Regions from separate parts of the Psychrobacillus sp. PGGUH221 genome, predicted to be linked through region 3. Evidence: predicted binding sites of a transcription regulator. Region 3 holds the regulator's gene; each other region holds the start of a gene.

Region 1 (3,292 bases), on a different contig from region 3:
CAACTTCTGAAAAGCCCATCGCTCAAAAAAATAAGCAAGTGACCTATCCAATGAGACTATATAATCGCATAGAAGCACCTGTATTTAATGATAAAAATATTCAAATTGGATCATTGGTAGCCGGACAATCTGTAGATTTACTGCATCTTTCCAATTCTAAAGGGGTCATTTCCTTTTTGGGTCAAGAAGCTCAAATAAATATGAAGGATTTTGTACATATCGATTTATTAAAACCAAAAAAAATATTAAGTTATGAAGAAATGACATACTTCCTGCAAGTGATTTCTTTACTCTATCCAGAATTTACGAAACTAGCACCAATCGGGAAATCAGTAGAAGGAAAAATTATTTATGCAATGCGTATTGGAAATGGTAAAAAAGAGGTTTTATTAGATGCCTCCATGCATGCACGTGAACATATGACAACCAATGTGTTAGCAGAAATGATTGATACATATAGCATTCATTACGAAAACAAATCCATCTATGCTGGTTATAACGTACGTAACACACTAGATCAAACATCCATTTGGTTTGTCCCCATGATGAACCCAGATGGAGTGACACTTGTCCAATCAGGCGCGAAATCATTGAAGTATGGATCACTAGCAACAAAAATTAATGGGTCTTCAAATTTTAATCGTTGGAAGGCTAATATTCGAGGAGTAGATTTAAATGATAACTTTTCCTCCAAATGGGAGAAAATAAAGGGAGGAAATAAAAAGCCTGCATATATGGCCTATAAAGGTCCAAGTGCATTTAGCGAACCAGAAGCCAAAGCACTGCGGGAATTTGTAAAAAACCATGCATTTAAAACGTATATATCCTATCATTCATCTGGTCAAATTATGTATTGGTTTAATTATCAAAAACCAGCACAAATGAAAAGAGACAAAACATTAGCAAGTGGTTTATCTAAAATGACAGGCTACAAAGTGATGCCTCCACAATATTTACCGGGATCAGGATCTTCTGCTGATTGGTTTATTCAACAAACCAAAATGCCTGGAATCACATTAGAAATATCACCGTATATAGGAGAGAAGCCAGTGCCGCTTGAAAAATGGGAAGCTATCTGGAGACAAAATAATAAAGTAGGTTTGTATCTAGCCTTAGAGGCATCAAAAAGATGACCGCACAAACCTAGTTAGACCGCTTGTTTTAAGCGGTTTTTCTTATTTGTGAAAAAACATACGTTCGTTTTATTCGTTTTCAAAAAGATAGTATGTTAAACTGAAAATATTCAAGTTATGGGAGGCTATCATATGGATCAAATATTCGATTTGCAAGCTCCGTATAAGCCAGCGGGGGATCAAATAGAAGCAATAAAAAAATTAGTAGAAGGGGTTCAGGAAGGAGATAAACATCAAACGTTACTTGGTGCAACAGGGACAGGAAAGACGTTTACTATTTCAAATGTAATTCAACAGATTAATAAACCAACTTTGGTAATGGCACATAATAAAACCCTTGCCGGACAGCTTTATAGTGAGTTTAAAGAATTCTTTCCTAACAATGCAGTGGAATACTTCGTTAGTTATTATGATTATTTTCAACCTGAGGCGTATGTGCCCCAAACAGATACGTATATTGAAAAAGATTCGAGCATAAACGAAGAAATTGACAAGCTTCGTCACTCGGCAACATCTTCCTTATTCGAAAGAAAAGATGTCATCATTATTGCATCTGTTTCATGTATTTATGGTCTCGGTAATCCTGAAGAATATAAAGAAATGGTCGTATCACTGAGATCAGGAATGGAAATTGAGCGAAATCAGTTGCTTCGAAAGTTAGTTGACATTCAATATGAAAGAAACGATATTAATTTCACGCGAGGTACATTCCGTGTTCGTGGAGATGTAGTAGAAATCTTCCCAGCTTCAAGAGATGAAAGATGTCTAAGAGTAGAGTTTTTTGGAGATGAAATAGACCGAATTCGAGAAGTAGATGCATTAACGGGAGAAATTTTAGCAGAACGAGATCACGTAGCTATATTTCCAGCATCTCACTTCGTTACACGTGAGGAAAAAATGCGTCTTGCCATTGAAAATATTGAAAAAGAATTAGAAGAACAACTTAAACTATTACGTAGTGAAGATAAATTATTAGAGGCACAAAGATTAGAGCAACGCACTAATTACGATTTGGAAATGATGAGAGAAATGGGATTTTGCTCTGGTATTGAAAACTATTCACGACATCTTACATTACGTGAAGCAGGAGCTACCCCTTACACGCTATTAGATTATTTTCCAAAAGATTTTTTACTCGTTGTGGATGAAAGTCATGTTTCATTACCTCAAGTAAGAGGAATGTTTAATGGTGACCAAGCAAGAAAATCGGTGCTTGTTAATTATGGTTTCCGATTACCTTCTGCTTTAGACAACCGTCCTCTTACTTTTAAAGAATTCGAAGATCATGTAAATCAAGCTATATATGTATCTGCAACACCTGGACCATATGAAATTGAACATACCCCTGAAATGGTTGAACAAATTATTCGACCAACCGGACTACTAGATCCAGTCATAACCGTTAAACCAATAGAAGGTCAAATAGATGACTTAATCAATGAGATCCATGAGCGTTCCGCGAAAAATGAACGGGTGTTAATTACTACATTAACAAAGAAAATGTCAGAGGATTTAACAGATTATTTGAAAGAGATAGGGATAAAAGTACAATACCTACACTCAGAAGTGAAAACATTGGAGCGAATTGAAATTATACGTGAGCTTCGTTTAGGGACATATGATGTTTTAATAGGAATAAACTTGCTTCGAGAAGGTCTTGATATTCCCGAAGTATCTCTTGTGGCAATTTTAGATGCTGATAAGGAAGGATTTTTGCGATCCGAACGTTCTTTAATTCAAACGATTGGAAGAGCTGCCCGAAATTCAAATGGTGAAGTAATTATGTACGCGGATAAAATGACAGATTCTATGAAAAAAGCAATCGATGAAACAAAACGCCGTAGAACAATTCAAATGGAATACAATGAAAAACACGGCATTACACCGAAAACGATTGAGAAAAAAGTTCGCGAAGTTATTCGAGCATCTCAAGTTGCCGAAGAAGAGGGAACTTATGCACAAAAGTTAACAAGTGGAAAAGCGTTAACAAAAGAAGAGAAAGAAAAACTATTGGCAAATCTCGAAAAAGAAATGAAGGATGCAGCCAAAGCGCTTAACTTCGAACGTGCCGCAGAATTACGTGATGCAATCCTCGAACTAAAGCTGGAAGGATGAAGAGTGTGAGAAACCAAGAAATTATTATACAAGGTGCCAGAGCA
Region 2 (3,292 bases), on a different contig from region 3:
TTATATTCCATCTGTCCTCCGCCTGCACTACTACCGGCAACAAAATGAATAGAATTAAAATCGTCCATATACACTTCATTTAACCGTCCCCTCTCTATCTCTTTACTTACTAAATAAGTTTACAAGAACTTTTTGCATAAATAAATCGAATTTTAAAACAATTTTAAACATAAAGAAAGCCGCTCTGCATAAGCGGCTTTCAGTCTACTTTATACTTTGTAATTGTTGTAATGCATTCGTATACTCTATGAATGCATGCTTATCTTTTTGGTCTAAGGCATCATCAATTAACTGCAATAATCTATAACTACTTTGTTCCCGGTGAATTATGTTCAAAAACATATCAAGATAAATTTCGTTTAACAATTTTTCTGCAGAACTTTCTTTTCCTGTTTGCCCCATTGCTTTTAAGAAATCTGCGTATGAATATTGTTTGTCCATCTCTGATCACCCCGATGTCTTTTTTCCATTATATAAAAGTAAAAGAAGAGATGCAATCATTTTGCGAAAATTATGATTTTAAGATTAATTGAAAGTTTTAGAAAATTCGTTATATTTGATTGCTTTATTTCCATATTTAACTATAATTGATGTATAAACTACTAAGGAGTGGAAAATACGATGAAAATAATAAAAGATAAATCCTTCCTCGTTTCATTTGAAACTGCAGTTCTACAGCCAGTCCGAATAAACAACAAAGTTTATACAAAAGTTACTAATATTTCAGGGGAAACTATGTTAGTAGGCAAAAAGCCTTACGATATAGTAAGGCAATCATGTGCCTACTATGGCTCTTCATTTCAACAAGCAAAAAACCTTTCCAGAGAAACACTCGGAAATTACCTTAAACTTCCTATAATTATCGCACATGACTATGGAAATCCATGTATATTAATACCTTTACTTTCACCAAAATCAGATTTAAATGTTTGGTTTTCACTTAAAGCGATTGATGGTTTCCATGCAAGTAAAGGGGTGTGTAAGGTTTTATTAACAAATGGGCAAACAATTACTGTTGAAACGTCGGCAAATACTTTAAGCAAACAATTCGGTTTCGCCAATTTGCTAAATACACATTTTTTAAAAAGAATGAGTCACCTCTCATATGAGGGATTTTTATCGACCAGAAACCAATCTTCTTCTAATAAATTTTAAAGTTCAACAAGATTTTTCTACAAGCTCAAAATAAATAGAAATGAGTTCTTCTACTCTATTTCGAAGGCGAACGTTTAAGTACCTACGATGTTCTTCATAACCACCATGAAAAAATACATACTCCGTGAACATATCATCACCTTCACCACGAAGAACTTTCATACTATGTCGTTTCATATAAATATGTGTCTCTTTTAATTCTTTTTGGGCTTGCTTTACGGCTTTCTCCACCATAGATATATAAGGTCGTTTTAGCTTAAAAGGGCCTTTTTCAAAAATGGTTCGATCCTTTTCCAAAATGGTTAAAACCATCGGAAGATAGATCATGTTTTCTAAGTATGGCAACGATTCATCCGGTATTAGTGGCATATCATATCCTCCTTCTTATAAGAACATTTGTTCTTATATTATTGTACAACTTTTAATATAAAATGCAATAATCTACAAAAAATATTTTTTCCAATTTAATGAATAAAATACATTTGCTAAAAAAAAACTACCATTCTCTAGGAATGGTAGTTAATTTAATATTTCAGCAGCCCAACGACGAGCTTCTATATAGATGTCATTCAAAGTATCGTGATCGATATTTAGAATCGTTGCACCCTCTAACATATCATCCCATCGAACCTCATCACAGGCAATTGCCACCTCTAAATATGGAGTCATTTCAGTGAGGTTACCTGAAAGTGTTGCCGCTACTTCATCAGAAAGCGGTAAATCCTGAAGTAATTGGTTCATCGATTGATGAAGTAAAGTATCGATTAAAGAGAACATGCCAACTAAAAAATACTCTGACGCATTTTGTTTGACTTTAGTTTTTGCAAGTAACTCACAAAACTTCGCACGGAATAAGGAAGCCTCGATTAAAGCCATTCCGTCACCCGAATGATTCGCTTTAGATTCATGAAGTAAAAGAACATATAACCAATGATTTAATTCCTCCAAGCCAAGCATAACTACACCTTGCTTTATCGAACGAATCTTAGATTTTAATCGTACTGCAGGGGAATTGATCAACTTCAATACTTTAAACGAAAGTGAGACATCTCGTTCAATTTCTTCTGCTACCTCTTCAATAGAAGAAGATTTGTCACGTAGAAGACTAATAATCCGAAAGTACTGTACCAAATTGGCTGGAATTTCCGTACCTTTAATAATTTCAGGCTTAGCAAAGAAATAACCTTGAAATAGCCCATAACCAGCAGCTTTTGCTTCATAAAACTGTTCGCGGGTCTCAACTTTTTCAGCAAGCAGTACAATATGTGGATAATTCTTTTTTACAATTCGTTCGATTGCTTGTCTTTCCACCACGGTGCTTGAAAGAAAATCAACTTTAATGAAATTAACGAGTGAAAATAACTCATCATATACCGTTATATTTTTTTGGAGAACAAAATCATCTAATGCAATTAAAAAGCCCAAAGACTTAATCTCTTTAATTTTTTGAAGTAAAGCAGAGGTTATTGGTATATCCTCTAGAATTTCTACTACTATTCTATTCTCTGGAAATTTTGCGAACATATCCTTTACTAGTAGGTTTTCAGTGAAATTAATAAAACATAGTTTTTCTCCAGCTAGTTCATTAATACCAATCGTCAAAAAGGAGTGAACTAGTACTTCTAAAGTAGCTGTTTCTCCATCTATTAGTGGAAAGGAATTATCATGACCATTACGATACAACAATTCATATGCGAAAATATGTTCATTTTTATTAAAAATCGGTTGTCTTGCAACAAAAATGTCCATGTAAATTCCTCAAATCTTTCGAATTTCAATAACATAATTGTATCAAATCAAAAAAGGAAAATCGACCTATATTTGAAACTATCTCCTAAAGATGACAGACCAATAGTAAAATGATATGTTTTGTATGGGAGAAAAAATTATTTTAAGGGGAGAAAAAAATGGAATCTATTCATTATGAAGAACATGGAAATATAGCTTATGTGACACTTAATAGACCAGATGCTCTGAATGCATTTAATTACGATATGCTTCAAGAGCTTGGAGAAATCACTGAAACTATTCGTATAAATCCAGATGTGCGTGTAGTGATTTTTACAGGTGCTGGGGAGAAATCTTTTAGTGTTGGGGCGGATTTAAAAGAACGAAAAACATTGACTGACCAACAAGT
Region 3 (3,292 bases):
ATGTATGTTATTTACTGCATAAATGTATATGCTGCGAAGTTGTATATTAGAGGATTAAAATTATCTATAAAAAAAACTCTGAGTTATTTGTGAGGAAAGATATGGAGCATTATTTAATCAAAGATGCTAAGGTTTTATTGTTTTTAATAAGTTAGTATTAATTTATAGGATAGGAATCTTGTTCATGTTGTAAAATAGCCAAAGCTTCTTTTAAAAGATTAATATCTTGTAGTATTAGTTCTTTAATAGAAGAATTTTCACAATTTCTATAATCCTCTAACAAATAATTTAGCTCATTCTTGATGAAAATCATAAGACATTTCTCCTTTTAAAGCTTCTTTTACACCCTCATTATGAACTATTTCTAGGGAAAAAGAAATAGTAAATATTAAAGTTATGTGCCCTACATAATGTAGGGCGTAGTACTATGGCTTTAATCGCTGTTCTTCAATCCACCAATCAATATGTTCTAGATTAAAAACAAGCATAGTGGAAAGAGGTTTTTGATGAGGTATCTCTTTTTTTAATATTAAATCATTAATTTTTGATTCAGACATTGGAAAATTTACTGAATCAAGATACTCTACTAAGCTTTTAATACCATAGACTTTTTTCAATTAATCACCTCCCACCAAGCTCTCTTTTCTGTAAAGAAATCTTAGAGTTAGGTATTAAGTGAAATATGAACTAACTTAAATGTACCCTACTTTCCTAATATTACACCTTTTATTTTTTGAAAATTTCATTTAGAAAAAATCTAGTTTTATCTTTTTAAATTGGGGTATATAAATATAGAGAAACAAATGTGATCTCCCTTCATTTTTCTCATATATATTTGACTTAAAAGATTGTCAGATATGGTCTCACTCATAATAGAGTGAGACTATTTTTTTATGTCTAATTATTGTTAGAAAAAATGAAAAAAGAAAAATATATTAACTTAATAGACTTACATTAGTCCTTCTCTTATGCATTCAATCACTGTTGAATCAAACAAAGGAATAGACTTTGGTAACGATAGAAGTCCATTAGTAAGTATCAGTCGGTTAAAGTTTTACAAGATCTGTGGTTTACTGAAGCTGTACTTATAAACCGATAAATCGCTTGAGACTTTGGCTTTGCTAGTTATTGTTATATTAATGATTATTAAATTTAAAATATACATTTATTTATTTTGAATATAATAACGCTCAGAGAGATTTTCTGAGTGTTAAATTTATTATTGAAAGTGTAACTAACAAGGTGTTTATATACATTATTCCGGAAACTACTCCTTTAGATGAAGTCTTTACAAATGAAATAATAGTACTTACTAGAATAAAACTATAGACAAACACATATTAATAGAATTATGTATCCGAGATTATATTATTTTTAAAATGACAAAAACCCCTCGACCATGAGGTCAAGGAGTTTTTTCGATGATCTAAACAAAAATGTCCACTTTTTGTTTAGATATGATATCGGCTCTACGTAATCATACGGATTATAACTCTATCTGTCAAGTCAACCATGAATCTATTGAATGTGACGATAAACACCTACAACTTTTCCTAGTATTGTTACTGAGTTGACGATAATTGGATCCATTGAGGAGTTTTCAGGTTGTAACCTGAAAAAAGATTTTTCTTTGAAAAAACGTTTTACAGTTGCTTCATCGTCCTCTGTCATTGCAACTACAATTTCACCATTATTAGCAGATTGTTGTTGTTTTACTACAACATAATCTCCATTTAATATGCCTGCTTCAATCATACTGTCACCCATAATTTCAAGCATAAACAAATGATCGTCAGATGTACCAAACGTTTCAGGAAGAGGGAAGAATTCTTCAACATTTTCAATTGCTGTTATTGGAAGTCCCGCTGTTACTTTACCAACTAACGGTACATGAACAACACCTTGTCTTTCTATAGTAGCGCTTGTACCATCAAGAATTTCGATGGCACGAGGTTTTGTAGGATCTCTTCTTATCAATCCTTTGCTTTCTAATCTTGCTAAATGACCGTGTACTGTAGAGCTAGAAGCGAGTCCAACCGCTTCACCTATTTCACGTACGGAAGGTGGATATCCTTTTTTTCGCACTTCTTCTTTTATGAATGCTAATATATCTTCTTGTCGTTTAGATGCTTTCTTCAATACCTTCACCTCTTTTTATTATAGAACTGTTTTTTCTTATTTATAGTATATCAGCCTATATAATGAAATGCAAACATAGGTTCTAAAAGTTGTTGACAAAAACATGTGTTCGTTTTAATATAAGAACATACATACCGAACAAACATTCTATAAAAGGGGTAATTTAAATGAAATTGTTAGCAAAAAATTATTTTCTTACTTTATTTTTAGGATTAAGCGTAACTTTCATCTTATCAATTGTTATTATAAACTCTCAAGTTGCTGAAGAAGAATATAAAATAAAAGTAGAACCAGGTGATTCATTGTGGGCGCTTGCTGATAAGTTTCAATCCGAAAAATCAAGAGATGCATGGATCAATGAAGTAATGAATTTAAATAATTTACATTCCGCACATATAAAAGCAGGAGATGTATTAATAATTCCGAATGAAACGGAACATTTTCATTTGGATAATTCCACAGAGTTAGCAGGGGATAGTGAATGAAAGCGGTAATATATTGTCGAGTTAGTACTGAAAAAGAGACACAGGAATCGTCTCTAGTAAGACAAGAGGAAGAGCTAACCGGCTTTGCACTTGCTCAAGGGTATGAGATAGCAAGAATATTTACAGATCAGCATAGTGGTTACGATATGGAAAGAGAAGGGTTACTTGATTTATTGTCCTTTATTAAAGAAGAAGAAATAAAAGCTGTATTTGTTCAAGATGAGACTCGAATAGGTCGTGGCAATGGAAGGATGGCGGTTTTACATTTACTTCAGAAAACAAATACTTCTGTCTTTACACTTCAAGATAAAGGAGTATTAAATTTAAATGAAATGGACTCTATGCTTTTAGAAATTTTGGCTCTAGTTGAAGAATATCAACGGAAATTGCATAATGCTAAAATTAAGCGTGGAATGAAACGTGCAGTATCGCAAGGGTTCCGTCCTGAAAAGAATTTAAAGATGCGAGGAAATCAAGAAGGTAGAGAACGAATTGAAGTCCCAGTTGATGAAATCGTAAGATTGCGTAATGCTGGATTGACGTTTGAAGAAATTGCTTCCACATTAAAAGGTTTAGGTTTTGAAATAAGTAAAGCAACAGTACATAGACGATATATTGAATTTATTGAAACACACGGAGGGTAAAGGCTTGCACTCTGTGTGTTTTTT

What was found. The regulator LexA, encoded in region 3, represses DNA repair genes until DNA is damaged. The targets are predictions, from matches to a motif close to CGAACATATGTTCG.
Region 1: the regulator LexA is predicted to act here: its motif matches at 1,187-1,200, upstream of uvrB (excinuclease ABC subunit UvrB).
Region 2: the regulator LexA is predicted to act here: its motif matches at 1,545-1,558, upstream of PGC35_RS16020 (YhjD family protein).

The regions. Positions count from the first base shown of each region.
Region 1 covers NZ_JAQMHQ010000009.1:152,398-155,689, reverse strand. Annotated here, with positions in the region: gene PGC35_RS16005 (M14 family zinc carboxypeptidase) at 1-1,133, shown strand, start outside; gene uvrB (excinuclease ABC subunit UvrB) at 1,266-3,248, shown strand; gene uvrA (excinuclease ABC subunit UvrA) at 3,254-3,292, shown strand, end outside.
Region 2 covers NZ_JAQMHQ010000009.1:156,053-159,344, forward strand. Annotated here, with positions in the region: gene PGC35_RS16005 (M14 family zinc carboxypeptidase) at 1-79, opposite strand, end outside; gene PGC35_RS16010 (IDEAL domain-containing protein) at 205-441, opposite strand; gene PGC35_RS16015 (competence protein ComK) at 622-1,155, shown strand; gene PGC35_RS16020 (YhjD family protein) at 1,159-1,524, opposite strand; gene PGC35_RS16025 (EAL and HDOD domain-containing protein) at 1,675-2,904, opposite strand; gene PGC35_RS16030 (enoyl-CoA hydratase-related protein) at 3,063-3,292, shown strand, end outside.
Region 3 covers NZ_JAQMHQ010000004.1:182,206-185,497, forward strand. Annotated here, with positions in the region: gene PGC35_RS08415 (hypothetical protein) at 158-313, opposite strand; gene PGC35_RS08420 (hypothetical protein) at 426-617, opposite strand; gene lexA (transcriptional repressor LexA) at 1,519-2,139, opposite strand; gene yneA (cell division suppressor protein YneA) at 2,307-2,624, shown strand; gene PGC35_RS08435 (YneB family resolvase-like protein) at 2,621-3,268, shown strand.